Regions from separate parts of the Rhodoglobus aureus genome, predicted to be linked through region 1. Evidence: predicted binding sites of a transcription regulator. Region 1 holds the regulator's gene; the other holds the start of a gene.
The links. Region 1 encodes HrcA, which represses chaperone genes, less so after heat shock. Its sites were predicted from a motif close to TTNGCACTCGNNNNNNNCGAGTGCNAA; they were not measured.
Positions count from the first base shown of each region.

Region 2: a site for HrcA is predicted at 1,050-1,076, ahead of groES (co-chaperone GroES). Genes of this name have one in related genera too.

Region 1 is NZ_BAAAKW010000001.1:55,625-70,430, forward strand. It holds gene ABD112_RS00265 (ComEA family DNA-binding protein) at 1-8, shown strand, start outside; gene ABD112_RS00270 (ComEC/Rec2 family competence protein) at 5-2,359, shown strand; gene holA (DNA polymerase III subunit delta) at 2,391-3,419, shown strand; gene rpsT (30S ribosomal protein S20) at 3,596-3,856, opposite strand; gene ABD112_RS00285 (DUF4190 domain-containing protein) at 4,267-4,689, shown strand; gene lepA (translation elongation factor 4) at 4,790-6,658, shown strand; gene ABD112_RS00295 (DUF1990 domain-containing protein) at 6,664-7,269, shown strand; gene ABD112_RS00300 (HAD family hydrolase) at 7,305-7,982, opposite strand; gene hemW (radical SAM family heme chaperone HemW) at 8,081-9,331, shown strand; gene ABD112_RS00310 (DUF4870 domain-containing protein) at 9,347-9,721, opposite strand; gene ABD112_RS00315 (DUF4870 domain-containing protein) at 9,828-10,226, opposite strand; gene hrcA (heat-inducible transcriptional repressor HrcA) at 10,439-11,461, shown strand; gene dnaJ (molecular chaperone DnaJ) at 11,485-12,585, shown strand; gene ABD112_RS00330 (16S rRNA (uracil(1498)-N(3))-methyltransferase) at 12,595-13,326, shown strand; gene ABD112_RS00335 (histidine triad nucleotide-binding protein) at 13,344-13,694, shown strand; gene ABD112_RS00340 (PhoH family protein) at 13,684-14,748, shown strand; gene ybeY (rRNA maturation RNase YbeY) at 14,750-14,806, shown strand, end outside.
Region 2 is NZ_BAAAKW010000008.1:78,676-93,481, forward strand. It holds gene ABD112_RS01845 (class I SAM-dependent methyltransferase) at 1-1,025, opposite strand, end outside; gene groES (co-chaperone GroES) at 1,149-1,445, shown strand; gene rarD (EamA family transporter RarD) at 1,567-2,514, shown strand; gene ABD112_RS01860 (ABC transporter substrate-binding protein) at 2,572-3,861, shown strand; gene ABD112_RS01865 (ABC transporter substrate-binding protein) at 3,992-5,248, shown strand; gene ABD112_RS01870 (ABC transporter substrate-binding protein) at 5,420-6,697, shown strand; gene ABD112_RS01875 (ABC transporter ATP-binding protein) at 7,068-7,805, opposite strand; gene ABD112_RS01880 (ABC transporter ATP-binding protein) at 7,802-8,746, opposite strand; gene ABD112_RS01885 (branched-chain amino acid ABC transporter permease) at 8,766-9,746, opposite strand; gene ABD112_RS01890 (branched-chain amino acid ABC transporter permease) at 9,756-11,036, opposite strand; gene guaB (IMP dehydrogenase) at 11,316-12,818, shown strand; gene ABD112_RS01900 (TerC/Alx family metal homeostasis membrane protein) at 13,020-14,024, shown strand; gene ABD112_RS01905 (ABC transporter permease subunit) at 14,145-14,806, opposite strand, start outside.

The DNA.
Region 1 (14,806 bases):
CTGTATGAGCCTCGATCTGAGGTTGAGCGTCCCGGTCGCTGTCGCATGGTTGGTCGCGGTGCTTCTGATCGGTGTCCCGCAGTGGGCTGTCGCGAGCGCCGTTGTGCTGTGGCTTTCCGCTGGAGTCACGACCGCTGCCGCGCTCGTCTCTCGGCGCCAGTTGTTGGCCAGCTTTGGTCTCGCGTGCGCGCTGGCAGCCCTTTGTTCGACCGCCGTCGCGCTGCACGCAGATCTTCGTCAGCCGGAAGCCCTGAGCGACCTTGCCGCTCGTCACGTCCAGGTAGAAGTGTGGGGCACGACCACCTCCGCAGTTCGTGCCGATCTTGAGTACTTTCAGGCGCAACTGTCATCGGTGATCGTCGACGGGCAGTCGGTGCCCCTGAGTTCTCCTGCGCTGGTCTTTCATGACAGCGATCGGTTCGGCGTGAAGGGTACAAACGGCTCAGAGATGGAGCCGGAGGGCGACGAATGGGGGATTGGAGTCGAGTTCTCAGTCGTAGCTACACTCACGGCAACTGAGCCGGGTGATGGGCGAGCGGTGCTGGTGTTTGCCTCCGAAGACGCGCAGTGGCGGGCCGATCCGGCCGAGTCGATCGAATGGGCTAACCAGCTTCGGCGCACGTTTGCCACCGCAGCCCAGGTCCTCCCCGGCGGTGGTGGGCAACTCATCGGAGGGCTCGCGATCGGCGATACCTCGGCGGTCAACGAAGAGTTGGATGCCGCTATGAAGACCAGCTCGCTGAGTCACCTCACGGCGGTGTCCGGAGCAAACTGCGCGATTGTGGTTGGGCTGATCATGGCCCTTGGTGGCAGACTCGGCGCTCATCGAGTGCTGAGGATCGCGCTCTCCGTGCTCGTGCTACTCGCATTCGTGGTTGTGGTCACTCCAGACCCTAGTGTTCTTCGGGCGGCTCTCATGGCGACACTGGTGCTCATCGCGTTGGGCAGTGGGCGACCGATTCGCGGCATGGCTGTGCTCTCACTCGCCGCGATCAGCCTCCTGGTGTTTGACCCGTGGCTGTCGCGCAACTTCGCGTTCGCGCTGTCGGTCTTCGCAACGGCTGGTCTGCTGCTGTTTGCCGAACCCCTGGCTCAACTGCTGGACCGCTGGTTACCGCGGTGGCTGTCACTCGTCGTGGCAGTGCCGCTCGCAGCGCAACTCGCCTGCCAGCCAGTGCTGTTGCTGTTGCAGCCCACGCTGCCCACCTATGGGGTGCTCGCTAACGTGCTCGCTGCCCCCGCGGCGCCCGTCGCCACAGTGGTGGGTCTGGCGGCCTGTGTGGCGCTCACCGTCTTCCCGCCCCTCGGCATTGGCCTGATATGGATCGCCTGGCTGCCCTCGGCGTGGGTGGCCGCTGTGGCGACCTTCTTTGCGAATGCTCCGGGAACGCGTATCCCGTGGTGGGAGGGCTGGGTAGGTGTCGTCGCGCTCAGTATCATCACCGTGCTACTGCTGGCGGCACTAGTGATGAAACAGCCGTGGCGCCGTCGAGCCCTCTCCGTACTCGTCGTCGTCACAGCGCTCGCGGGCGCTGCTGCCGCAGGCCTCGGGGTGAGCGCGGCGCTGTCCTGGCCCAAAGATTGGCAGTTTGCCCAGTGCGATGTCGGTCAGGGGGACGCTGTAGTCGTGCGCAGCGGAGAGCGAACCGCCCTGATCGACACCGGGCCCGATCCCGAGCGTCTCGACGTGTGCCTCACACGCCTGGGCGTCGACCGAATTGATCTACTGGTGCTCACACACTTTGACCACGACCATGTTGGTGGCGCCGAGGCGGTGCTCGGTCGAGCTGACACTGTGCTGGTCGGCCCGACGGCGTCTGCGCAGGATGTCGCGCTACTCGATGCCTTCGAAGCAGCGGGTGCTCAAGTGCTGCCTGCCAGTACGGGAGATCGCGGCTCGCTCGGTGAGCTGCGTTGGAGCGTGTTGTGGCCAGGCGAGCGACTTGCAGGCATCGATCCAGGAAACGATGCGAGCGTTATCCTTGAGTTTCTGCCTCGGCCCGATTGTGAGCGCCAGTGCCTCAGTTCCGTGTTCCTCGGTGACCTCGGAGAGAGTGCGCAGGCGAGACTCGTGGGCGAGCACAAACTCTCGAGAGTGGATGTCGTCAAAGTCAGTCATCACGGGTCCGCCGATCAATACCCGCCCCTCTATGCCGCGCTCAACGCCACTGTGGGGTTGGTGGGTGTCGGAGCCGAGAACGGCTATGGGCATCCGACTGCCGATGCATTGGGCATGCTCGCCGAGGCCGGGATCCTGGCAATGCGAAGCGACACAGACGGGCTTGTGTTGGTATCGCCGGCGACCCGGCCTGGCGCGGTTCGGTTATGGTCGGAACGGCACGTCGGCGGGCAAGGATAGGCTGGGGTCGCAGTACTAAGTGAGGAGTCTCGTGGCCGCTAAGCCCCCAGCACGATCGCCGGCAAAGTCGAAGGTCGCTATCCCACAATTGACGTGGAACAATGTGCGCCCAGCACCAATCGTGCTCGTCAGTGGCACCGAAGGTTTTCTTGCCGACCGTGCAATTAGGTTGCTGCGCGACACCCTCAAGGTAGAAGACCCCAGCCTTGAAGTGAGCGATCTCGAGGCAGACCAATACGCCCCAGGTGAACTCATCAGTTTGGCGAGCCCGTCGCTTTTCAGCGAGCCGCGAATGATCCGCATCACGAACGTCGAAAAGTGTTCCGACGCCTTCATCACTGAGACGTTGAAGTATCTGGATGCCCCGGCAGACGACACCTATGTGGTGCTGCGTCACGCCGGGGGAGTTCGCGGCAAGAAGCTTCTTGACGCAATCCGTGCAGGCACGGGCGGCGGAATCGAGGTCGTGTGCATCGATCTCAAAAGAGACTCAGATAAGTACGACTTTGCGGCCGCCGAGTTCGCTACCCAACGTCGACGAGTGACGCCGGGCGCACTGCACACTCTCGTGTCTGCGTTCTCCGCTGACCTCGCCGAGCTTGCGGCTGCCTGCCAGCAGCTCATTGCCGACGATGCGGATGAAATTAACGAGTCAACTGTTGCTCGCTACTACTCTGGGCGGGTCGAAACTAGCGCATTTAAGGTTGCTGATTCTGCGATCGCGGGTCGTTCAGGCGAGGCTCTTGTCTTGTTGCGTCATGCGCTGGCCTCTGGGGCAGACCCGGTGCCGATCGTGGCTGCGTTCGCCTCCAAGGTTCGAACGATGGCGAAGCTCTCCGGCGGCTCAATGTCGTCGGGTCAGGCAGCGAAGACTTTCGGGATGGCACCGTGGCAAGCAGAGCGCGCTATGAAAGATTTGCGGGGCTGGAGTGATGCGGGGCTTGGCTCCGCCATTGAGGCAATTGCCGATACGGATGCTCAGGTCAAAGGTTTGGGGCGCGACCCTGTCTTTGCGCTTGAACGCATGATCTCTGTCGTGGCGGCTCGCGGCATCCGCTAGCTAACTGCGGCGCTCGACGACATACGCCCTAGCGACATACGCCCTAGCGACAAGCGACCTAACCGCAAGCGACTCAACAACATACGCCCCAACCGCAAGCGACCTAACAACAAACGCCCCCAGCCGCGAACGGTGGGGGCGTTTGTTGTGTTCGGCGGTATGCCGATCAAAGGTCTTTAGAGTGCTGCAACCTGCTTGGCGATGGCCGACTTGCGGTTCGCTGCCTGGTTCTTGTGTAGGACGCCTTTGCCGGCGGCCTTGTCGAGCGACTTGGCGGCGACCTTCAGGTTCGCGAGCGCGGTGTCTTTGTCGCCAGCCTTGATCGCTGCGCGGGTTGCGCGGATGGCGGTCTTGACCTGGCTCTTGACCTGGCGGTTGCGGTCTTGTGCCTTCTTGTTGGTGCCGATGCGCTTGATCTGCGACTTAATATTTGCCACGTTGAGGTGCTTTCTTGTTTGTGGATCAGAGATGGTGGGCGGCCGTGGAAGAGAATCGGTGTTCTGATTCCCGGCCGCGATGCGCATACTGTTCGACGAAGAACCATATGCATAAGCCAACAGGCAACATTACCAGCGCGGTGGAGCTATGGCAATTGCGGAGCAATTGTGCGACCCCAGCGCCGGGCAAACTACGTTTGCTCGGGCTCTTGCGGAGCCTCCCAAGTCAAAACAAACCAAGTTTGCTCGGACTCCTAAGCCTACCCTTCAACGTTACTGCAACTGAGGTTTCACTGCCTGTTTGCCACGCCATGCACCTCGGCCTCAAACCCATACCTACTCGTTATCCGCCTACGGTTCCGGGGGTTACCCCGATTCCTCGGCCGCTCTCTGTTTTCTATCGTTTAGGTATGACTTCTTCAACTATTTCTGATTCCGCTTTTGATTCGTCCTTAGTGGCGCTTGCCGCGACAGACCAAGATGGCGCACGTGCGAACTCGACACCCGACGAGCAAGCTATGCCGACCGATACTGCACTTCCAGCATCCACCCAGCAGGGTTCGTCACTTCCAGCATCCGCCCCTTGCGCTTCTCGCACGATGAGCATTCTCGCTTTGAGCTTGGGTATTGCGTCGTTCTTCTTCGCTCAAAGTGTCGTCGTGCCTCTGGCTGCCGTCGTTTTGGGCGTGTTTGGCCTTCGGGATGAGCCCGCGGGACGCAGCTTCTCTATCTGGGGAATTGTGTTGGCGTCCGTCGCTACTTTCGGCTGGGTTGTTGTTGTGGTTGCCGGCGCGTTGATTTCGCTGCCGTTTCTCTTCTTCGCCGCGTCCTAGAGCCCCTTAGAGTCGACGTAGCGGCCGCCTAACCCTATGTCTGCCTGTCGTTTGAGCCACGTGCGCGCAGGATCGTCGCGCACGTGGGAGAATTGGGCGGATGTCTCCTCGCGCCTCTTACACACTTGAGCCTGCTTCGACCGATCCTGCGTTTATCCGCAACTTTTGCATCATTGCGCATATCGATCATGGCAAGTCCACCCTCGCTGACCGCATGCTGTCGGTCACGGGGGTTGTCAGCGACCGCGATATGCGGGCCCAGTACCTCGACCGTATGGATATCGAGCGTGAGCGCGGCATCACGATCAAGAGCCAAGCTGTTCGCATGCCGTGGGCTCTCACTGATGAGAACGGCAAAGAGCAGTCGTATGCGCTGAACATGATTGACACGCCTGGCCACGTTGACTTCACCTATGAGGTGTCGCGTTCGCTGGCTGCCTGTGAGGGCGCAATTCTTTTGGTGGATGCGGCGCAGGGCATTGAGGCACAGACGCTCGCAAACCTCTATTTGGCGATGGAGAACGATCTGACGATCATTCCGGTGCTGAACAAAATTGACTTGCCTGCTGCTGATCCCGACAAGTACGCCGACGAGATCGCTGGTCTGATCGGCTGCGATCCTTCGACGGTTCTCCGTGTATCTGGCAAGACGGGGGTTGGCGTTTCTGAGCTGCTCGATGAAGCAACACGGTTGATTCCTGCCCCGGTTGGCGACCCATCCGCTCCTGCCCGCGCAATGATTTTTGACTCGGTTTACGACTCGTATCGTGGAGTTATTACCTACGTCCGCATGATTGACGGCAAAATGTCGCCGCGCGAAAAGGTCATGATGATGTCGACGAAGTCGGCTCATGAATTGCTTGAGATCGGTGTGAGCTCGCCTGAGCCGACACCGACGAAGGGTCTCGGCGTCGGTGAGGTGGGTTATCTCATCACCGGTGTGAAGGATGTTCGCCTCAGCAAGGTCGGTGACACGGTCACTAACTTCGCCAAGCCGTCGACGCAGCCGCTTAAGGGTTATTCCGAGCCGAAGCCGATGGTGTTCTCGGGCCTCTACCCCATTGACGGTTCCGACTATCCGGTGCTGCGTGAGGCACTCGACAAACTGAAGCTGTCAGATGCTGCTCTCGTCTACGAACCTGAGACGTCTGTTGCGTTGGGTTTCGGTTTCCGTTGTGGATTCTTAGGGTTGCTGCACTTGGAGATCGTGCGTGAGCGTCTTGAGCGCGAGTTCAACCTCGACATGATTGCCACCGCTCCTTCGGTAATCTACGAAGTCATTGGCGATGACAAGAATGTCACTACCGTCACGAACCCCAGTGAGTTCCCTGGCGGAAAGATCGCTAGTGTAAGCGAGCCGATGGTGAAGGCATCCATTTTGACTCCAAAGGACTTTGTCGGAACGGTTATGGAGCTCTGCCAGTCACGTCGCGGCACCATGCAGGGCATGGAATATGTCGGCACCGACCGTGTTGAGCTTCACTACACGATGCCTCTCGGCGAGATTGTCTTCGACTTCTTCGATCACTTGAAGAGCCGCACGCAGGGCTACGCCAGTCTCGACTATGAGCCCAGCGGTCATCAAGAGGCCGATCTCGTGAAGGTCGACATTCTGCTTCAGGGTGAAGCTGTCGATGCGTTCAGCGCGATTGTGCACCGCGAAAAGGCGTATACCTATGGCGTGCTGATGACCGAGCGTTTGAAGAATCTGATCCCGCGCCAGCAGTTTGAGGTTCCCATTCAGGCCGCAATTGGCGCACGTATTATTGCTCGTGAGTCGATTCGGGCGATGCGCAAAGACGTTTTGGCTAAGTGTTATGGCGGCGACATTAGTCGCAAGCGCAAGCTCCTCGAGAAGCAAAAAGAGGGCAAGAAGCGCATGAAGATGGTCGGTCGCGTCGAGGTTCCGCAGGCTGCCTTTATTGCGGCACTGTCTGGTGAAGTCGAAGCCGGCAAAGAGAAGAAGTAGGCGAAGTGGATGCCCGCACCTACCCCAATGCGCCCGTTACGTACGGCGCGGTGGGTGCCACGCGCGGCAGCACTTTTACTGTTCTTCCCCCGGCAGGCTTTCGTCGTGTCGAGCGTACTGCCCGAATCGGGCATGGGGAAAAGCGCTGGGCTTTCGCGCACCAACAGATTCTGACGTGGGGTGTGAAGCGCCGCAGCGGCTTTGGCGTGACCCTATTGCCGCGCGATCCCGCCGGTGACTCGCTTGATCTGTCGCACGACAACGATTCGCATCCCAGGGTTCGCCCCGGTGACACCATTGTTCTTTCCGTTGGTCGCCGCCCGTTCATTGCCCACGAGCCGGTGCGTGTTGTGTATGTCGTCGACAAGCCAAAGGTTGCTGGGTTCGCCTACGGAACGCTTGAGGGCCATCCGCTACGCGGCGAGGAGTCATTCATGGTCGAGCGTCGAGCAGACAACTCGATTTGGATCACTGTTCGCTCGTTTTCACGACCGGCATCGACGAAATGGATGTTGCTCTCACCCGCTCTGCGAATCTTGCAGTCCATCGTTGTCGGCCGCTATTTGCGTGCGCTGGCGGGCGCTATTCCTTCGCCGAGTCCCAAGGACTAGGCCTGGCATCAGGACCTACCGCTGAGAGCTGCACTTTAGCCGCGCTGGGTGAGCTCGGCGATTGTGCCGAGCAGGTCGTCGATGCCCGTCTCTAGGTTGTCAACGACGAGGAGCGCGTTTGTGCCGCGGAGGTCGGCAACCGAGTAGGCACCTGTCGCTACGGCGATAAATGGCAACGCTGCGGAGTCTGCGGCGAGCCCATCATTGGGGGTGTCGCCGATGATGACGTTGGTGCCCTCGCCGAGCAATGGTGCAACCAGCGATGTGAGGTGGTGACGATCTGGCGAGCGATCGCCAAAGAACGAGCTTTGCCAGTTGAAGTCGTCGATTGAGTAGCCGGCCGCCAACAGTTTGTAGCGAGAGTGCTGGGGCCCGTTGCCGGTCAGCAGTGAGTTTGTCCATCCACGGCTTGACACGCGCCGAAGTGCCTGCGGTCCGCCTGCAACAGCTTCCCGCACAAATCCGCTGTCGTGCTGGGCGCGTGTACGCCCATCGAGTTCGTTCAGCAGGTCATCCAGCATCGTGCTGGGATGGCCGTTGAGCTCGAGCAGCTTCGCGAGAAGCTGGCCCTCAGTCATTCCGTGAGGGTTCGTGATGCGGCGGCGCGGTGGGGCCCCAGTGACGCGCGTGAATGCGTCGAGATAGACAGTCGTTCCGTCACGAGAGTTGTGGATGAGCGTGCCGTCGATGTCCCACAGAATGTGCGTTTTCACCGTTACATGCTCCCACGCACGGGGTGCGACAATTGACGAGTGTCTGCATGCACTAGCTGCGAGACACTTTCGTCATCAGCTGCTTAGGGGAATCGTTCGTGCCAGGTGCTTTGCCCATTGCCGATCCAGCACCTCTCGATGGCGCGCTCCCCGACAGCGCGGCGGTCGGTTCTGAGAGCCGCCCGTGGAGCGTGTACATTCATGTTCCGTTCTGCCGCGTTCGCTGCGGGTACTGCGACTTCAACACCTATACGAGTGAAGAGCTGCGCGGGGCCAAGCGGTCTGACTACGCTACGGAAGCTATCGCTGAGATGGCGCTGGCATCCACCGTGCTGTCGCAGGCGGGCGTTGCTCCTCGAGAAGCGTCGACGGTGTTCTTCGGTGGCGGCACACCAACCTTGCTTCCCGTGACTGACCTGACGCGCATGCTTGCTGCTGCGCGCGACACGTGGGGCTTCACGCCGGATGTCGAAATCACCACTGAGGCGAACCCCGATTCTGTTGACCGAGATTATTTGCTGGCGCTCAAGGAGGCCGGCTTCAGCCGTGTGTCTTTCGGGATGCAGTCAGCGGTGCCGCACGTGCTCGCAACGCTTGAGCGCACTCATGATCCCGAACGAGTTCCTCACGTGGTGACGTGGGCGCGCGAGGTGGGGCTCGATGTGAGTCTCGACCTGATCTATGGCACTCCGGGGGAGAGCTTGGCAGATTGGGAGCGCTCACTAGATCACGCTATCGCGCAGAGCCCTGATCACATTTCTGCTTACGCTCTCATCATCGAGACGGGTACCAAGTTGGCGGCACAAATTCGCCGCGGTGTCGTCGCACCTGTCGATGATGACCTGCAGGCTGACATGTACGAGCTGGCCGAGCAGAAGCTCAGTGCTGCGGGTTATGAATGGTACGAGGTCAGCAACTGGGGCAAGGCCAGCAATGATCCTGACGTCAGCAATACCAGTCGCCACAACCTGGGCTACTGGCTGGGCAACGACTGGTGGGGTGTTGGCCCCGGCGCACACAGCCACGTTGGCGGAGTGCGCTGGTGGAATGTGAAGCACCCGGCGGCGTATGCCGACCGTATTGCCGCCGGACACTCGCCGGGAGCGGGCAGAGAGACGCTCGCGGACTCGAGCAAATACTTAGAGCACGTCTTGTTGCGCACCCGCGTGCGCAACGGTCTGCACATCAACACCCTCGATGCGGATGGCCGCCAGGCGGTGGCTGGTCTCATCGCCGACGAACTCGTGGATGCGCGTGCTGCACTGAGCGGAACGATTGAGCTCACGCTAAAGGGGCGCCTGCTCGCGGATGCCGTGGTGCGGCGATTGCTAGGTGACGCCCCTATTTAGAGCGGTGAATTCGAGTTACTTAATGAACTGGAACGTGAGCGGGTAGCTGTACGCCTGCCCATTGTTCGAGGCGATTGCGGCGACGATGCTGAAGATGACGATGATAATCGCAACGGCAGCAATGATCAGGAATCCGATACCGACGACGCTGAGAATAGCGCCCAAAAACATCGCGATGTACATGGTGATCTGGAAATTCAGCGCGGTGCGAGTGTGAGCACGCACGAAGGGACCGCGTTCCTTGAACACGAGGTAGCCGACGAGCGCTGGTATGAATCCGAAGAAGATTCCACCGACATGAATCAACGTCGACCAAAGCTTCTCGTCGCTCGGACTCATCGGTTGGATCGGTGCGTACGGAGAACTGGTGGGGGGTGTGGAATCTGACATGACTCCATTAAACCCTGCATTGGCCTAAAGCGTGCATTGGGCAAAAAAATAGCCCCGAGAGTGGAAGCTCCCGGGGCCGAGTCTCATTCAGCTACTAAATATCGTGCTACTTGATGAGGCGAAGTGCGAAAGGGTAACGGTAGTGGTTGCCATCCTTGGCCTTCGTGAAGCCGATGATCGAGAAGATGATGGCTACAGCGACGAGCGCGAACCACAGCAAGCCCTGGATGATGCCGAAGATGCCGAAAGTGACAGCGGTCAGGATCGAGCCGAGGATTGCAAGCGCGATGTGCGCGATGGTCAATGTGATCTGGAAGTTCAGCGCTTCTTTGGCTTCGACGTTGGTGAAAGCGCCGCGATCCTTAAAGATCAGCCAAATGATGAGTGATGGCAGGAAGCTGAGGATTCCGCCCAGGTGAGCGAAGGACGCCCACTGGTTGTCCTCAGCCGTGGTCAGTTGGGCTGCCGGCTGCGGCGCGGCGGGCTGCGGATTTGCGTCAGTCATGAGTTCGTGCCTTTCAGGTGAACGAGGGAAGTTCCCGGGTTTCATCAAAGTGCTCGGTGTCACACCTGAGCATTTCCCCGGAGGGGTAGCACCCAAGTACAGACATACGGTAGCGCTAATGAGTTGTGCGGTGCAACGGTTGTGTCGCGGTGTGTCGAGTAAGATTGGCAGTCGAACGGATTGAGTGCCAATCAAGAGAGGTGGGTGGTGGCATGGTTTCCGCCCGCGGACTTGATGTGCTTCGAGTCATCGTGCAGGACTACGTTGCTACGCGCGAGCCTGTCGGGTCTAAGTCGATAGTGGAGCGTCATTCCTTTGGTGTCTCTGCCGCAACGATCCGCAACGACATGGTTTTGCTCGAAGATGAAGAGCTGATCACCGCTCCTCACACCTCGTCTGGTCGTGTGCCCACCGATAAGGGCTACCGCGTGTTTGTGGATCAGCTCGCAGATTTGCGGCCGCTCACGAGCGCACAGCGCCAAGCGATCGAGTCTTTCTTGGGTCAAGCCGACGACTTGGATGACGTGCTTGCGCGCACTGTGCGCATGCTTTCCCAGCTAACAAACAGCGTCGCGCTCGTGCAGTATCCTTCGCTGGCAACGGCTCGGGTGCGCCATATCGAGTTGGTTCCATTGGGTGCTTCGCGCATCATGACGGTGTTTATTACGGATTCCGGGCGTGTCGAACAACGGCTCATCGATGTCTTGGAGCCCCTTGACGACGTGTTCTTGGGGGAGATGCGCGCAAAGTTGAACTCCGCGCTCAACGGGCAGTCCCTGCCTGAAGCTGCTGAGAGGCTGGCGAATTTCGCTGATATTTTCGCGGCCGAACGCCAAGCGGTCGTCAGTCAGGTGGCATCCAGTCTGGTTGAACAGGTGTTGGCCAACCGTCATGACAAACTTGTATTGGCGGGTACAGCAAACCTTGCGCGAACCGAGCAAGATTTCTCCGGCAGCATTTTTCCCGTGCTTGAGGCAATTGAAGAGCAAGTTACGCTGTTGCGCCTCTTTGGAGAGATGCAAGTGACTAGTGGATCCGTTTCTACTCGGATTGGGCGAGAGAACGCAGAATTTGGACTTGAAGAGACGTCTGTCGTTACGGGTGGGTATTCCTCGTCGGGCGGCGACGTTGCGCGACTGGGTGTGCTTGGCCCGACTCGCATGGACTACTCGAACAACATGGCAGCGGTTCGCGCGGTAGCGCGTTACCTGTCACGACTTTTAGAAGAAAATTGAGCTCGTAAGGAGCAATCGGAACTTTGGCAGATCACTACGAAGCCCTCGGCGTTGCACGCGAGGCTACGCCCGAAGAAATCAAGAAGGCGTACCGCAAGCTTGCTCGCGAGTTGCACCCCGACGTGAACCCGAGCGAGGACGCGTCAGAACGATTCAAATCCGTCACCCACGCGTATGACGTGTTGAGCGATCCGCAGCAGCGTCAGCAGTACGACATGGGCGGCAGCGGCGGCGGTTTTGGCGGAGCGAGCTTTGGCTTCGGCGACATCTTTGAAACCTTTTTCGGCGGTGGTGGCGGCGGTCAATCCGTCGGGCCCCGATCTCGTCGTGAGCGCGGCCAGGATGCCCTGCTGCGAGTTGAGGTCAGCCTGAAAGACACGATGTTTGGCGTTTCGCGCGACATCGAGGTCAATACCGCTGTGCTTTGTGAGACCTGTGAGGGTAGCTGTTCGGCACCCGGCTCTTCACCGGTGCGCTGTGATATTTGTCAGGGCAGCGGTCAGATTCATCGCCAGGTGCGCAGCCTCCTGGGTAACGTCATGACCTCGAGCCCCTGTGGCACGTGCCGCGGCTACGGCAACATCATCGTGAACCCTTGCGCTACGTGTGCAGGCCAGGGCCGAGTGCGGGCTCAACGTACCATTTCGGTCGACATTCCGGCCGGTGTCGAAACTGGTGTGCGTTTGCAGATGCCGGGCCAGGGCGAAGTCGGGCCGGCGGGTGGACCCAACGGTGACCTCTTCTTGGAGATGAAGGTGCGTCATCACGACGTCTTCAGTCGCTCCGATGACGACCTGCTTGCCACCGTTGAGGTTCAGATGCTTGACGCGATCCTGGGCACCACTGTGACCTTGAACGGCTTGGACGACAAGGTTGAGGTGCACATCAAGCCGGGCACTCAGAGTGGCGAAGTGCTCACCGTCAAGGAGCGAGGCATTACAGGTCTGCGTGGTGGTGCTCGCGGTGACTTGCGCCTAGGCATCCAGGTCGTCACTCCAACTAAGCTGAGCGGTACCGAACAGGCATTGATAAAGCAACTTGCCGCAGCGCGCAAGAGCAAAGCGCCAGAATTCGCTGAGTTCCAGCAGGGACTCTTCGCCAAACTGCGCGACCGGTTCCTGTAGGCGAGTACGGTGGCTCACCTCTATATCGATGAAGAACTCGACGACGCTAAGGTCGGCGACACAGTCTCGCTGACACAAGCAGAAGCGCGTCACGCGGTTACGGTGTCGCGGCTGAAAGTCGGCGAGACGATTGCGATTAGCAATGGGGCTGGGCTCACGGTTTCTGGGGCGATCACCGTCGCTGAGCACACCGAACTCAGCATCGAGGTTGCTGAGGCACGGCACACTCCACGCAGCACGCCTGCGGTATTTCTCGCGCAAGCATTGGCCAAGGCCGATCGCGATGAGCTCGCAGTGCAAGTGGCGACAGAACTCGGTATTGACGGCGTGATTCCGTGGTCAGCGGCGCGCAGTATTTCGCGCTGGCAGGGAGCAAAGGTTGCTAAGGGTCGCGATCGGTGGGCGGCAATTGTGCGCGAAGCCAGTAAACAATCGTTGCGCACGTGGTTGCCCGACGTGCTTGATCTTGTGACTACTAAGCAGCTCGCAGCGTTCGCCTCCAGCACGCGGATGCTCGTGCTCGAGCCAACCGCAACAGAGACGCTGTCCGACCTCGTCGTCGATGATCGCGACATTGTGCTCGTCGTCGGGCCAGAGGGTGGTGTTGCAGACCATGAGCTGGAGCTATTGACTGCGGCCGGTGCATCCACGGTTCGGCTGGGCAGTGAAGTGCTGCGCACGTCTACCGCTGGCCCCGCTGCGCTTGCGGTACTGAACGTCAAACTTGGTCGCTGGGGCTAGAGGATTAGGCTAGAGCTATGTCTGATTCACGTTCGATCTTTACCAAGATCATCGCTCGCGAGATTCCCGCGGATATTGTCTTCGAGTCAGATTCCGTGATCGCGTTTCGCGACATTGCGCCCCAAGCGCCCGTGCACTTGCTTGTCGTTCCCACAACTGAAGAGTTTGCGAACGTTGCGGAGCTTGCTGCAGGCAACCCCGCGCTTCTGGCCGAGCTTGTCTCGGTCGCCCAGAAGCTCGCCGATGAACATGCAGGCGGGCAATACAGACTGATTTTCAACACCGGTGAAACCGCTGGTCAAACTGTTTTCCACGTGCACGCACATGTGCTCGGCGGAAACCTCGAGGAAGGCACCCTTGGTCATTAGTGACTCTGAGTCCGCACGCACTGAGAAAGCACATCCACACGAGCGCGAGAGCGTTGCCATTGAAGTAGATGGCGTGGCAATGGTGCGGCTGCTAGGCCCACATGACCGACTGCTCCGGGTGGTTGAGAGCAAGTTTCCGGATGTCGAAATGCATGTTCGCGGAAACGAAATCACTCTGACCGGCGACGCTGTTTCCCTCGCTGCCGCCGAAGAGCTGGTGGATGAACTGATCGCAATGGTTCGCGACGGACACGACCTCGGCACGCAAGAAGTTGAATCGTCGGCGAGCATCCTGAGGCAGAATCAGGGCAGCCCGAATCTCTTGCTTGGCCAGACAATTCTTACGGCCCGCGGCAAAGCCATTCGGCCCAAGACCTTGGGGCAGTCGCAGTACGTCGAAGCAATGGACAACAACACCATCGTGTTCGGTATTGGCCCAGCAGGAACCGGCAAGACGTATCTTGCGATGGCGAAGGCCGTCCAAGCCTTGCAGCGCAAAGAAGTTGACCGCATTATTTTGAGTCGCCCAGCGATCGAGGCGGGGGAGCGATTGGGCTTCTTACCTGGCTCGCTGACCGACAAGATTGATCCGTACCTTCGGCCGCTCTATGACGCACTCAACGACATGATGGATCCAGAACTGGTTCCTAAGTTGTTGGCCGCTGGCACTGTTGAGGTTGCTCCGCTCGCCTACATGCGTGGTCGCACGCTCAACAAGTCTTTCGTTGTTCTCGACGAGGCCCAAAACACCACCCCTGAGCAGATGAAGATGTTCCTGACCCGATTGGGATTCGATTCCAAGATGGTCATCACCGGTGATGTCACGCAGGTCGACTTGCCTGAGGGAGCGAGCGGGCTCAAACTCGTCTCGAACGTGCTGCAAGACATCGACGACATCCACTTTGCCGAGCTCACGAGTGCTGACGTTGTGCGTCACACTCTCGTGGGAAAAATCGTTGACGCCTACACGACCTACGATGCTGAAAAGCAGCGCGATGAGTACAACAGCAAGAACCGACCGCGAGGTCGAAGCCGCAATCACGAGGGACGTTAGCGTGTCAATTGAAATCAACAACGAGTCGACTATTGAAATAGACGAGCACGCGTTTCAG
Region 2 (14,806 bases), on a different contig from region 1:
TTGCGCGCAGCGAGTTCTTTTTTCAGCGACCGCTTGTCGAGGGGAAAGTCGGCCACTATCTCGAAGCACGTAGCGAAGGGCGAGGCTGCAGCGGTATCCGCGCTGAAGTAGGCGATCGAGGTATCGAGCATCCGGCCGTTCAACTGCCGGGCGAGGTCGCCAATGAGGCGTGCGCGGATGACGGCGCCGTCAGGTTCGAACAGGTACTGACCGAGTTCCCCAGCGGCTTCGTCCGCGCTGTCGGTGGCTGCCGTCATCTCGGCGGTGCCGTGTTCTCCGATCACGAGCGCTGCGCGCCGGATGCCGGGGCGGGCAACTGCGCCAAACCAGAGTCCGAGTTCGACGACTTCGCGCCCGACGGACACCCATTGGGCTTCGGCGCTGTCGGGGATTAGAGCGCGGTCGACACCTGGGCCGAGCTTGATTCCGGTGGGGTAGCGCTCGGCTAGGCCGAACGCGAAGTCGAGTGACGGTGTCCAGTCGGCGGGGTTGGTGAGGCGAACGCGGGCGTCTCGCCGTGCTGGATCAAGGTAGATGCCATCGATGCCGGTGAGGTCTGCGGATTCCGCATCGCCGTGTACGACTTGTGCGTTGCTCCACGGCGCTAGGTTGTAGCTCGCGATCGCTGCGGTGGTTTCATCGCGTTCTACCGCGGTGACGTTGAGGTCGAGGCCTGCGATGGCGAGCGCATCAGCTCCGATGCCGCAGCCGAGATCGGCGACCCACTTCACCCCGGCGGCGCTAAAACGGCCTGCGTGCAGAGAGGCAACGGAGAGTCGGGTTGCTTGTTCGAGGCCGGCTTCGGTGAAGAGCATCCGCTCTGCAAATGGACCAAACTTGCTTGCGGCTTTTGCGCGCAGTTTTGACTGACTGAGTACTGCTGCAACGAGTCCGGCGCTGTGGCCGGCCTTGCGGAGTTCGGCGACGGTTCGCACGATTTCGTCGTTCGATTGCCAGACCGGAAGTGAGTCAAGCAGGCGAAGGCCCTCGGTCGAAAGCAGCTCTCGCAATTCGCTCTGATTCATTCTCTAACCGTATCCGCATCCGTATTGGCACTCACGTTGATCGAGTGCCAACCAAGCCGTATAGTTGATCTGGCACTCCTACAGGGAGTGTGCCAACCCAAGAACTTTAGAAAGAGGTCCCACGTGTCGGTGTCCATTAAGCCGCTCGAAGATCGCATTGTTATCAAGCAGGTCGATGCAGAACAGACCACCGCGTCTGGGCTCGTCATTCCTGACACTGCGAAAGAGAAGCCCCAAGAGGGCGAAGTAGTCGCCGTAGGTCCCGGTCGCATCGATGACAACGGAAACCGCGTGCCTCTCGATATCGCCGTAGGTGACAAGGTCATCTACTCCAAGTATGGCGGAACCGAAGTGAAGTACGGCGGAGACGACCTGCTCGTTCTGTCGGCTCGCGACGTGCTCGCTGTGGTTGTTCGCTAACGCGACTACCTAAATCCTCGCCGAACGTCACTGTTCGGCTACACGAAAGCCCAAGGCTCCGGCCTTGGGCTTTCGTATTGTCTGGATGTCATAGGGAGCCCCAGCGCAGCCCTAAGCTTTAGTGGTGACCACGACTTCTCACGCAACTGATCGCGTATCGCCGAGCGGCCTCGGGTTCGCAGTATCCGCCTACGTTTTGTGGGGCGCGATGCCGATCGTGTTCTTCTCTCTCAAAGAGTCGGGCGCGATTGAAATCGTGGCCTGGCGCATCGTCTTGTCGCTCGTTTTTTGTGCGGCTCTTCTGCTGGTCACCCGCGGCTATGTGCGCGTTTTGGTCATCATCCGTGACCGCAAGACTTTCTGGAGCCTCGGTCTTGCCGGAGTGCTTGTCGTCATCAACTGGCTGATCTACGTGTACGCCAGCCTCAATGGTCACATTGTGGAAGCGTCATTGGGCTACTTCACCAACCCGATCGTCACGGTGTTGCTCGGCGTGATCATTCTGCGCGAACGGTTGCGTCCGCTGCAATGGGTTGCCCTCGGCATAAGCGCTCTTGCCGTGCTCGTTCTTGCCATCGGCTACGGCAGTTTTCCGTGGATCGCGTTGGGTCTGGCCTTCAGCTTTGGTCTTTACGGTCTCGTGAAAAAGAGCGTCGGGCCAAAAGCGGATGCGTTGGGCGGCCTAGCGGTCGAGACAGCATTCTTGACGCCCATTGCGATTGTTGTTCTGCTCGTGTTGAGCGCAAACGGCACTCTCTCGGTGGGCTCTGTCAGCACCGGTCACACGGTATTGACTTTGTTCTTGGGCGCGATCACGGCGATTCCGCTGATCCTGTTCGCCGCAGCAGCCCGCCGTCTGCCTCTCACCTACATGGGACTTGCGCAGTACTTGGCGCCCATCTTGCAGTTGGTCGTCGGTGTCTTCGTTTTCCATGAGGCGATGCCGCCAGAACGCTGGTTGGGCTTCGCAATTGTGTGGGTGGCGCTGGCAATCCTCACCTTCGATCTCTTCCGTCACTCTTCTCGCATTCGGCTAGGTTCGCCATCGGACGCTCCGGGGGCACCGTAGTATTCCTGTGAAGGTGCGTGATCGCCCGAAGATCGCGGCTCCGAGAGAGGTAAGTCAATGACGAGCTTTCGCGCGACTCGACGTCTGATCGTTGCGGCATCAGTTGTCGTAGTAGCCCTTGCGGCGTGCAGTTCGCCTGCCCCGACAGCCACACCGGTTTTCACTCCTGCGGCATCGCCTACTCCGACTCCGGTCGTGACTCCTGCTGGTGACGGTGTGCTGCGAGTGGGCACTATCTTTCCGACGAGCGGTATGTTCTCATTCTTGGCTGCTGCTCAAACTGCCGGTGTGGCGGCGGCGGTCAAGGAGATCAATGCTGCCGGTGGAGTGAACGGCGAACCGGTCACGGTAGTGAGCGTTGACTCTGGTGAGGCAAAGACCACCAAGCTGGAAACGTCGTTCAAAACGTTGGTGTCGAAGAAGGTGGATGTGGTTATTGGGCCATCGTCGTCGGCTCTCGCTCAGCGCGCTATCCCGTTGGCAATCGATGCCAAAATTCCCGTCATCTCTCCTGCGGCAACGTTCTCCGCACTCACTGATGTTTTTGACGACGGATACTTCTTCCGCACGATTCCCGCCTATGACCAGCAGGGGCATGCCCTAGCGGAGGAACTCGCTGGTGGGGACACCACGCAGCGCATTGCCTACGTTTATGTTGCCGACGATGAGGGCACAGCCCTACACGACACTTTCGTCACGGCGCTCGCGGATTACGACAGCGAGCTTGTCGCAGATGAAGCCTTTTCCAGCTCGACTACCAACTTTGATTCGATCATTGCCAGCCTCAAAAAGGCGCAACCTGATGTTGTCGTCGTCGGGTCGACGTATGGCTCGGTCAAGGCGACAAAGGCTGCAATTGGCAAGATCGTGGCTGCAGGCTACAAGGGTTCGAAGTTGTGGCTCACCTCTCTCAACACTGGCGACTATTCGCAATCGTTTAAGAATGGCACCCTGAAGGGCGTGCGAGGAGTGATTGAAGGCGCGCAGCCATCGAAGGCCTTCATCGCGACTCTCAAGGCGAGCAATTCGAAGCTGACCAGCTACCGCTATGCGATGGAGGCCTATGACGCCACGATGCTGGCTGCTCTCGCCGCGATCGTCGCGCAAGACGATGCGGGGGAGGCGATTGCGGGTTCCCTTTATGACGTCTCCAAAGGTGGCGTGAAATGCCTGAGTTTCACTGAGTGCCGTGAAGTGCTGAAAACTAGCAACGATATTGACTATGACGGCGTTTCCGGAACGGTGAACTTCACGCCAGGCGGCGATATTGAGCCCGGATACTGGGGTTATTACACCTACGACGGCGAGAACAAATTCGTTTTTAAGAGCGGATCTGTCGTCGGCTAAAACGAGTGCCGCCCGTATTGGGGGCACTCGTTCGGCGACAAATTGGGTTCCCTGAGTTCGTCTTTTGTGGTTTGCCCACTACCGTAACAATGCCGCTTTTTGTTTCCGGCGGTAGATAGGAGCGACTGTGATGACATCCATACCCGTTGGATCACGCGTGTCGCTGCGAACCCGTCGTGGGTTCACGGCAGTTGCTGGCGTTCTCGCGGCGGTACTTGTGCTGAGCGGATGCGCGGACGCAGAAGCTCCGAAAGAGGCCATCGCGCCCAAAGATTTGACCCTCACTATTGGTGCTCTGGTGCCGGAGTCAGGGTCACTCAAAAAGTTTGCTCCAGCCGTTTCAGCAGCAATTGCCTTGGCGGCACAAGACGTCAACGATGCAAACGCGATGCTCACGGTAAACGTCGAAACTCAGGATTCCGGTGATTCCACGGGTACGACGGCGGAGGATGCCGTGACTGAACTGCTCGCTGCCCGAGCCACCGTAATTATTGGAGGCCTGTCGAACGGTGTCTCGAAGAAAGTGATCGACAAGATCACCGGCGCCGGTGTTGTCGAGATTTCGCCGGCGAATGATTCGCCCGACTTCTCCACCTATGGCGACAGCATGCTCTACTGGCGCACTTCGCCTTCCTGCGCGCTCGAAGGTTCCGCTCTGGGAGCCGAGATGGCCGAACGAATCGACGGCTCAATCGCGATCCTGTCGGAGGACGTACTCTGTGGTCCGCTCTTGCCGCGTGCGGTCGGGGAAACCTTCCAGCGCGGTGGCGGCGAAGTCATCGTCGAGGAGACTATTGACGACAAGGCAACGGGCCTTGACGACCAAATCGCTGAGGCGATTGCAGCGAAGCCGGATGCCGTAGCGATTCTCGGCACGACGCAGGCAGAGAAGATTGCCAAGGCGTTCATTGCCGCGGGCTACTCGGGCGATCAGCTTTTCTTTAGTGGTCTTTCGTTGGGCGAGCGTGGTTCAGGATTTGCTGCGGGGAGCCTGACGGGTTCGATCGTCACACATCCGGGGCTAGAAATATCTACGATTTCTGAGTTCACCGACCGGCTCTTGGAGGTCAATCCGAGCTTAAAGGACTTCAGCTACGCGGCAGAGAGCTATGACGCCGTGATCTTGGCAAGCCTCGCAGCCTTGGCTTCGCAGGAGGTCTCGGGTGAAGGGATTGCGAGCAAGCTTCAAGAAGTCTCTGGTGGCTCTGGCGAAGGCGAAGTCGTGACGAATTTTGCGGATGCCGCGAAGATCATCCTTGATGGCGGGATCGTGGATTACGACGGTGTTTCGGGCCCAATAACCCTTAGCGACAATGGCGATCCCCAGGACGCCATTATTGGGATCTACCAATACGGTAGCGACAACGTGTACGCCCGGATTAACTGAGTAACATCTGCGTTTCAGAAGAGTCTACGAATGGTAACGATTCCCAAGAGTGTTACAAGGCTGTAGTACAGACGTATTGTGCGGACGTCCCGAGTGGGCATAGCTTGACAGTGTGGTGACAACGTAGTGCCACATTTGATTCCTGAACACATTCGAAACGCAAGGAGCAACATGAGCGTATTCGCGAAGGCTACGGCCTCCCCATCACGGTCCAAGCGGACCCTGTTGAGCAGTCTCGCCATTGTCGGTGCAAGTGCACTGGTACTGGCTGGCTGTGCAACAGACGGAGGGGAAACACCTTCCGGCGGCGACGGCGGCGAACTTTCGCTGAAGCTGGGAACGGCACTCCCCGTAACCGGTAACCTCGCGTTCCTCGGCCCGCCCGAGATCGCAGGAACCGAGTACGCAGCTGCTCAGGTTAACGAAGCCGATGCAGGCATCCAGGTCGAACTGATTCAGGGTGACTCCGGTGACACCGATAACAAGGCATACGAGACTGAAATTCCTCGTCTGCTCAATGAAGATGTTTCGGCCATTCTTGGCGCAGCATCCTCAGGTGTTTCGCTTCAGTTCATTGACCAGGTTGTTGGCGCTGGAGTAATCCAGTTCTCGCCGGCAAACACCTCGGCCGCATTCACGACGTACGACGACAAGGGCCTGTACTTCCGTACCGCTCCTTCCGACGTGCTCCAGGGTGAGGTTCTGGGTAACCTGATCGCTGCTGATGGTCACGAGACCCTCGGCATGATCGTCCTCAACGACTCCTACGGAACCGGCCTTGCTAAGTTCACGCAGGAAGCATTCGAAGCAGCCGGTGGTGAAGTTGTTTCACAGCCCACTTACAACACCGGTGACACCACGTTCGATGCTCAGATTTCAGAAGTTCTTGCTTCTGACCCTGATGCCATCGCACTGATCACCTTCGAAGAAGTTTCGACCATGCTTCCGAGCATCGTCAGCGGCTTCCCGGCGGAGAACCTCTACTTCGTAGACGGCAACCTCGCGAACTTCAGTGACGAGTTGGCTCCTGGCACCCTCACCGGCGCCAAGGGAACCCTTCCGGGTCTGAGCGTCGACACGATCGCAGAATTCACTTCTGCGCTCAGCGAGTTCTACGTGGGATCGGGTCAGCCTGAGCTCACCGAGTTCAGCTACGCAGCAGAGTCGTTCGACTCGGTCATCTTGCTCGCTCTCGCATCGCTCGCAGCCGGTTCAACCGACTCCGCAGCAATCGCAGAGAAGCTGCAGGAAGTATCGGGTGGTTCGGGTAACGGCGAGAAGTGCACCACCTTCGCCGACTGTGCAGACATCATCAATGGTGGCGGCGTAGCTGACTACGACGGCATCTCTGGTCCGATCTCCTTCGATGAACTCGGTGACCCCACCGAGGCCAAGGTTGGTATCTACCAGTACGGTGACGACAACACCTACAGCGCGTACAAGGGCTAATAACCTCTAATACTCGCTAAGAGAAAGGCCCCAACCCGCACAGGGTTGGGGCCTTTTTCGCGCGCTCACGCACCTGTAGCGGATGCTGAAGCAGTTTCACAGAGCGCTAGCAGTTGCTGATAAACCTGAAACTGCGTCAGCTGCCCTTGTAGGCGCCTCATTGCGGCGCGGATGAGCGTCTTCGCCGTCTCGCGCTGCTAACGGCGCTCAGGGTGGCATACAGCGCCTTGAGGGTGCCAATGTTTGGCCGACACAGCGTCTGACTTGACTCGACCCGATCCCGAGTGCGGCCGTCGTGGCGTTAACGCACACTGCCCCGCCCGGACGAATCCGGACGCGGCATTTTGTGGCGGTGCTGAGCGCTACTGGTTTAGGTGCCGAGCGTACCGAGGTACAGACCGATGACCTTGGGGTCGTTCAGGAGCTCGCGCCCGGTGCCTTCGTAGGCATCCTTGCCCTGGTCGAGAACGTAGCCGCGGTCACAGATCTGTAGGCAGCGTCGTGCATTCTGCTCAACCATGATCGTAGTGACGCCGGCCTTGTTGATCTCCGAAACACGAATGAACGCTTCGTCTTGCTTCACAGGAGACAAACCAGCGGATGGCTCGTCGAGCAGCAGCACGTGCGGGTCCATCATGAGTGCACGCGACATCGCGACCATTTGACGTTCACCGCCCGACAGCGAACCGGCGCGTTGCTTGAGCCGCGATTTGAGTTCGCCGAAGATGCCGACAACAAAGTCAAGCCGCTCGTCAAAGATTTTGGGGTTCTGGTAGAGCCCCATCTGAAGGTTCTCTGCGATCGTCAGGCTAGGGAACACGTTGTTGTTCTGTGGCACAAAACCCACACCGCGTGCCACGAGCTTGTTGGCCTTGAGCCCCGTGATGTCATCACCGTTCAGCGTGATCGACCCGCCGCGTACCTGCACTTGGCCAAAGATGGCTTTGAGCAGTGTCGACTTGCCGGCGCCGTTGGGCCCGATGATCCCGATGAGCTCACCCGGGTTTGCGACCAGGTTGCAGTCGTTCAGAATGTCGACTCCGGGAAGGTAGCCTGCGGTGAGGTCCTTGACGTGGACTACGGCATTCTCGGTGGGAATTGCATTCACTTGCGGGGCTCCTTGCGCTTAGCGATAGTGGAGTCGATTTCTTTGACCTCAGCAGCCAGATCGATCGCAGCCGTGTTCAGCTCACCCTCGATGCGACCGGTGACAATACCGAGGTCGACATCTTGGTGCGAACCGAGGTAGGCGTCGATCACGGCTTTGTTCTTCATGACCTCGTCTGGCGGGCCCTCTGCTACTACCTTGCCTTCGGCCATCACAATCACCCAGTCGGCGATGTGGCGAACCATGTGCATGTCGTGCTCGACGAAGAGCACAGTCATACCCTCTTCCTTCAAGTCGAGGATGTGGTCGAGCAGCGACTCCGTGAGCGCCGGGTTGACGCCTGCCATCGGTTCGTCAAGCATCACAAGCGTTGGCTCGCTCATCAGAGCGCGTGCCATCTCGAGCAGCTTGCGCTGTCCTCCAGAAAGGCTGGCAGCGAAGTCTGACGACTTGGTGTCGAGCTTGAACTTCTTGAGCAGAACCTCGGCGCGTGCTTCAATCTCGGCCTCTTGCTTGCGCCAGAGCTTCGGGATCATGCCGCGGAAAATGTTTTCCCCGATCTGGTCCTTGGCGCCGAGTTTCATGTTCTCGAGAACCGTCAAAAGCCCGAGAGCTTTCGTCAGCTGGAAGGTGCGCACTTGACCCAAGCGGGCCACTTTGTGTGCGCCCATCCCGGCAAGGGCGTGGCCGTTGAAGGTCCACTTACCTTCGTCGGGCTTGTCGAACCCGGTCAGAAGGTTGAACAGTGTCGTCTTGCCAGCACCGTTCGGACCAATCAGTGCGGTGATCGCATTCCGAGGGATCTCAATGTGGTCAACGTCGACCGCGGTGAGTCCACCGAACGTGCGACGAACTCCATCAGCAATGATGATCGGGTCGACCTTGGCAACTCCCGGAGCGATATCGCCCTTGTGGAGCCCCGTCGTCTTTTCGCGTTGCACCGGTGCAGCCGGTGTGTCTTTATTTGACAAAGGTCAGCTCCTTCTTATTGCCGAGGATGCCCTGCGGTCGATAGATCACGAGCAACATCAGCGCGATACCGACAAGGATGAAACGCACCGTTTGCGACTGCGTCGTGGTCATGAACGGCAGGACACCAATGTTGACCAGAGCGGGAAGCAGGTTGCTCAGCAGAACTTGAACGCCCCAGAAGATGACCGAACCGATCACGGGTCCAAAGATTGTTGCGGCACCACCGAGCAGCAGTGCGGTGTACACGAAGAACGTCAGCGACGTCACATACACACCGGGGTTCACGGATGCGGGGAGGGCGTACACGATGCCACCCATGGCCCCGAAGACTCCACCAAGCATCAGCGACTGCAGCTTGTAGGAGAACACGTTCTTGCCGAGGGCGCGCACGGCATCCTCGTCTTCACGGATTCCCTTAATGACACGACCCCAGGGGCTGCGCATGACAGACCACAGGATGAGCATCGCGATGACCAAAATCGTGATGCCGAAGATGCGCACCCACCATCCGTTTGCGTTATACACCCATGGGCCGAAACCGTAGGTGCCATCGGGGATCGGGTTGAACGCACGGAAGCTGTCGTGGTAGCCGCTCAGTCCATCGGCAGACCCGGTGTACTTGTCAAACGTTGTCGTCAGGAACAACAGGCGCACGACCTCGGCCGCCGCGATCGTCACGATTGCCAGGTAGTCACCGCGCAGTCGCAGCGTCGGAATTCCCAGGATGAGCGCGAACACGAGCGAGCCGCCGACACCGACGAGCATGCCGCCCCACCACGGAAAACCGAAGGTGAGGATTGAGATCGCATAGCCGTAAGCGCCGATCGCCATGAAGGCGGCGATACCCATGTTGAGCAAACCGGTGAAACCGAAGTGCAGCGCAAGACCGAGCGCCGCGAGGGCGTAGCCGATCGTTGCGGGTGCAATGAGTGATGACCCGGTATTGGAGAGAATTTGCAGAATATCCATGTGCGGCCCCTAACCTATTCTCTCAGAGCGACCGAGGATGCCCTGCGGTCTGAACAACAAGACGATGATGAGCACGCCGAGCGCACCCACATACTTCAAGTCGGATGGAATGAAGAGACTCGACGTCTCAACGAGGACTCCGACGATGATCGAGCCAACTAGTGCTCCGAATGCTGTTCCCAGACCACCCAGGGTGACTGCGGCGAACACGAGCAGAAGGATCTGCGCGCCCATATCCCAGCGGATTCCCGGGCGGAAGTAGGCCCACAGCACACCGGCAAGGCCGGCCATGGCTGCTGCGAGAATCCAGACAACCCGAACTACTTGGTCGACATCGATACCGGATGCGGCGGCAAGCGACGGGTTGTCAGAGACTGCACGAGTTGCCTTGCCGATCTTGGTCTTCACCAACCACCAAGCGAAGATCACGATCACGACGATGCTGATGACCATGCTGATCATGTTGGTCTGACTGAGCGACACCGATCCAAAGAGTGGGATGTCGGGGGAGTTAGAGCCGGGCAGTTGTTCTGTTCCGCCACCGCGGAAGTACTGGAACGTGTAACGAAGTGCCAGCGAAAGACCGATCGAGACGATCATGAGCTGGACGATGCCCACGCCCTTCTTGCGCAACGGTTTCCACAGGCCGGCGTCGAGCGCCCAGCCAAAGCCGGCGCTCAGTAGCACAGCCATGGGTATCGCAAACCAAACCGGTTGGCCAAGATCGACCGAGACAATTAGCGCCATCACCGCGCCAAAGGTCACCATTTCGGCGTGAGCGAAGTTGGATAGCCCGGTGGTTCCGTAGACGAGCGAGATGCCGATCGCGGCAAGTCCGAGCATGAGCCCGAAGTTGAGGCCGTTGACGAGGCGTTCGACAAGTTGGTCAACGAAGCTGACAACATTGCGCTCACCACGACCGATAAAGAAGTTCATCACTGTCGAACCGCTTGGCCCGATCATGGCTTCTTTGACGTTGGGGGTGTCATCATCGCCGACTTCATCGATAACTGCGATGCCCTCAGGCAGCGTGTTTTCGTCGAGCGTGACGCTGAATTCGTCACCGTCGGGTACGCCGACTTTCCATTGGCCGTCGGCATCCGTGACTACTTCAACTTCGTAGCCGCCACCAGCGATGGTGAGAAGCACGCCCTCCAACGGCACGCTTTCGAGCTTGACGTTACCGATGATGCTGTTGTCGTATTCGTCGACGTTAACCTCGTCGGCCATAGCGGGCATGGCCATCAGAGAGAAGGCAGCGGAGAGAGCAACGATGAGTGCGACAAGCACTCCCCGCCGATTTTTCCGCCGAGTGCGGCGATATTCCGCTGTGTTCACAGGACCTCCAGAAAGGGACCCAAACGGAATCAAGAATCCCGCGGGTTCTGATGTGTCGACGGCATTGACGACACCGGCCGATTGCGTCCGACACACAAGTGCTTGTCGGGTACAAAGCGGTGAAGCCATTATGCGGGGGAATGTTCAGGCAGGAAACCCGTTAATATTGATTGGCCGCAGATTTAACACAAGATCGCCGGTTTCACGCTACTGGTGCGAGGAAGATTTAACATGGAACAGCCTGACCCTTTCGGTTTCGTCGGACTTACTTATGACGACGTAATGCTTTTGCCCGGTCATACTGATGTGATTCCGAGCGATGCTGACACCAGTTCACGTCTCACCCGCAGGATTCGGCTATCTTCGCCCCTTATTTCATCGGCGATGGACACGGTTACAGAGGCGCGAATGGCGATCGCCATGGCTCGAAATGGTGGTCTCGGGGTGCTTCACCGCAACCTGTCGATCGACGATCAGGCCGCTTTCGTTGACAAGGTAAAGCGCAGTGAATCGGGCATGATTACCAATCCTGTAACAACTACGCAACAAGCGACTTTGGCCGAGGTCGACGCCCTATGTGGCCAGTTTCGGATTTCCGGTGTTCCCGTCATCGAAGAGGACGGAACGCTCGTCGGAATCGTCACCAACCGCGACATGCGGTTCATCGAGCCGCAAGACATGGACTCGACGCTGGTTCGCGATGTCATGACGACCATGCCGCTGATCACGGCCCGAGTTGGCATAGACCGTGACGGGGCGATTGCTCTCCTCAACAAGCACAAGATCGAGAAGCTCCCGCTCGTTGACGACAACGACAAGCTCATCGGTCTCATCACTGTCAAAGATTTCGAGAAGACCGATCAGTACCCCAACGCTACGAAAGACGAGGAAGGCCGACTGCGTGTAGGTGCCGCGATTGGATTCTTCGGCGATGCGTGGGAGCGCGCCGAGCGACTGCGCGATGCCGGCGTTGACCTCATCGTCGTTGACACCGCCAACGGTGAGTCTGCTGGCGTGATCGACATCGTTCGTCGTCTCAAGGCTGACTCTTCGTTCGATGCCATCGACATCGTCGGCGGAAACGTCGCCACTCGCTCGGGAGCTCAAGCGCTCATCGATGCCGGTGTGGATGCTGTCAAGGTCGGCGTTGGCCCCGGCTCCATTTGCACCACCCGCGTGGTTGCGGGCGTCGGAGTTCCGCAGGTGACTGCCGTCTACGAGGCGTCACTCGCTGCTCGCGAGGCAAGCATCCCGGTCATCGCAGACGGTGGACTTCAGTATTCGGGCGATATCGCCAAGGCACTCGTTGCGGGTGCAGACACCGTGATGCTCGGCTCGCTTCTCGCGGGAACAGACGAGAGCCCCGGCGACCTCATCTTCCTCAATGGCAAGCAGTTCAAGAGCTACCGCGGAATGGGTTCGCTCGGTGCGATGCAAACCCGCGGCAAGAAAACCTCGTACTCACGAGACCGCTACTTCCAGGCGGATGTTCCTTCCGATGATCAGCTGATCCCCGAAGGCATCGAAGGCCAGGTTCCCTATCGCGGCCCCGTCTCCACGGTGATGTACCAGTTGCTCGGCGGCTTACGACAGTCGATGTTCTACACGGGCGCCCGCACTATCGAAGAGTTGCAGATGAAGGGCAAGTTCGTGCGGATCACCGCCGCCGGGCTGAAAGAGTCACACCCCCACGACATCCAGATGGTCGTCGAGGCACCCAACTACCGCAGCTAGGCTGCGATCCGCTGATCCACCGATCGGCTGAGGTTGATCAGGAACCGGGACGAGACTTTCTGCGCCGGCTCAGCTACGCTGGCGACATAATGTGTGGGTAGACGACTCACTGTGCGTGTTCACATTGCCGGATTGTGTTTTTGGTGACCATCGCGGAGTGAACGCCAGAGGCATTCTCGACTGACGGCAGAAAGGCCACCCATGCTCGAAGTCACTGCGCTCCGTTGGACGCTCACCATCGGGCTCATTCTGGGGCTACTAGCTCTCGACCTAGGCCTAGCTGCTGCTCGGCCGCATGTCGTCAAGTTCCGCGAAGCGGCAATTTCATCAATCCTCTACATCGCCGTAGCGATCGCCTTCGGTCTGGTTTTTGCCGCGCAGGTGGGCTGGGGCTTCGGTGCGGAATACTTCGCCGGTTATATCGTAGAGAAGAGCCTGTCCATCGACAATCTCTTCGTTTTCGTGATCATTATGTCGACCTTTGCCGTCCCGGAGAAGTACCAGCAGAAGGTTCTGATCTTCGGTATAGCGATGGCCCTGGTTATGCGAGCGATCTTCATCGCATTAGGGGCCGTACTGCTCTCGCTATTCTCTTTCATGTTCCTGATCTTCGGTCTGGTGTTAGTCGTGACGGCCGTGCAGCTTTACCGGCACCGCAACGTCGACCCTGACGTGCACGACAATGTGCTGGTCCGGGTGGCCCGCCGCGGCCTGACCGTCACCAAGGAATATGAAGGCGGTCGATTGTTCACGCGCAGCGCCGGCCGCCGCGCAGTGACCCCACTTTTCATCGTGCTGCTGGCAATCGGCAGCACCGACCTGTTGTTCGCTCTCGACTCGATCCCAGCGATCTTCGGCATTACCGACGAACCATACATCGTATTCACCGCCAACGCTTTTGCGTTGCTGGGGCTGCGGGCGCTCTTCTTCCTCGTCAAAGGCCTTCTGGACCGGCTGGTCTACCTCTCCACAGGACTGGCGCTCATCCTGGCCTTCATCGGTGTGAAACTGGTTCTGCACTGGGGGCACGGCATCGACGACCGTGTGCCGGAGATCAGCACCAACTTCAGCCTTATCGTCATCGCTGTCGTCTTGACCGTGACCTCGATCGCCAGCATAATCAAGGTCCGAATGGACCCCACCGCGCGCGCCCATGCGGGCTCGCTGACCGCGGAGGATCCGCCCCGCTCCGGACAGGCAAGCTAGCCACCTGGTCACGAAAGGGGTCTGATTTGCGCTCCGGTCACGGCCGCGTTGCTCGCGCGTTTCGTTTCAGAGGGTGAGTTCGTTTCCTTGGGTTTCCCGTGCTGCCTTGCGAGGTTCTGGTTAGGCGGAGACGTCTCGGCGGTTGAACGCGATGCCGCCAATCACGAGTACGACGACCGAAATGCCGTAGATGAGGCCGAGTGAGTCCCAGTCTGCGCCGTCGCGCAGCGGTGAGTTGCCGAACGCCCAGTCGTATGGCGAGATGTTGTGCAGCCAATCAACATCGGCACTTTGGTTGCCGAGGGAGTTGAGCACATAACCGAGCAACGCGATTCCCGCAGCGGAAGCGCTGGCGAATGAGCGCCGTCCTGTGATTGCGCCTACCGCCAGCCCGAAGCTTGCGGCAAGAACACCGAGTCCGAGTAGGGCGAGGCATCCACCGACGATGTTTGCGGGTTCGAGTTTGGTTCCCGCGGAGTCGTTGAGCGCCAGGATGAGCAGCGCCGATACTGCAGCGAGCCACGTCAGTCGCAGGATGACGGCCAAGCTGCGCTCGACCATTATTTGCACCCGGGAGACGCCGTGGGCGAGAGTCAGCTCGAGTGATCCTGACTCTTCGTCGCCGGCGATCGCCGCTGAACTCCAGAGTGTTGCCGCGATGGTCATCAGTGCGAATCCGATGAGGCCGAGGAACGTCGCTTGAACATACCCGGCGCCGCTTGTGAGATCTTGAAAACCGAGAGTTGTTGCGAGCCCCGAGGGGAGGGTGTCGATCAGGTCTT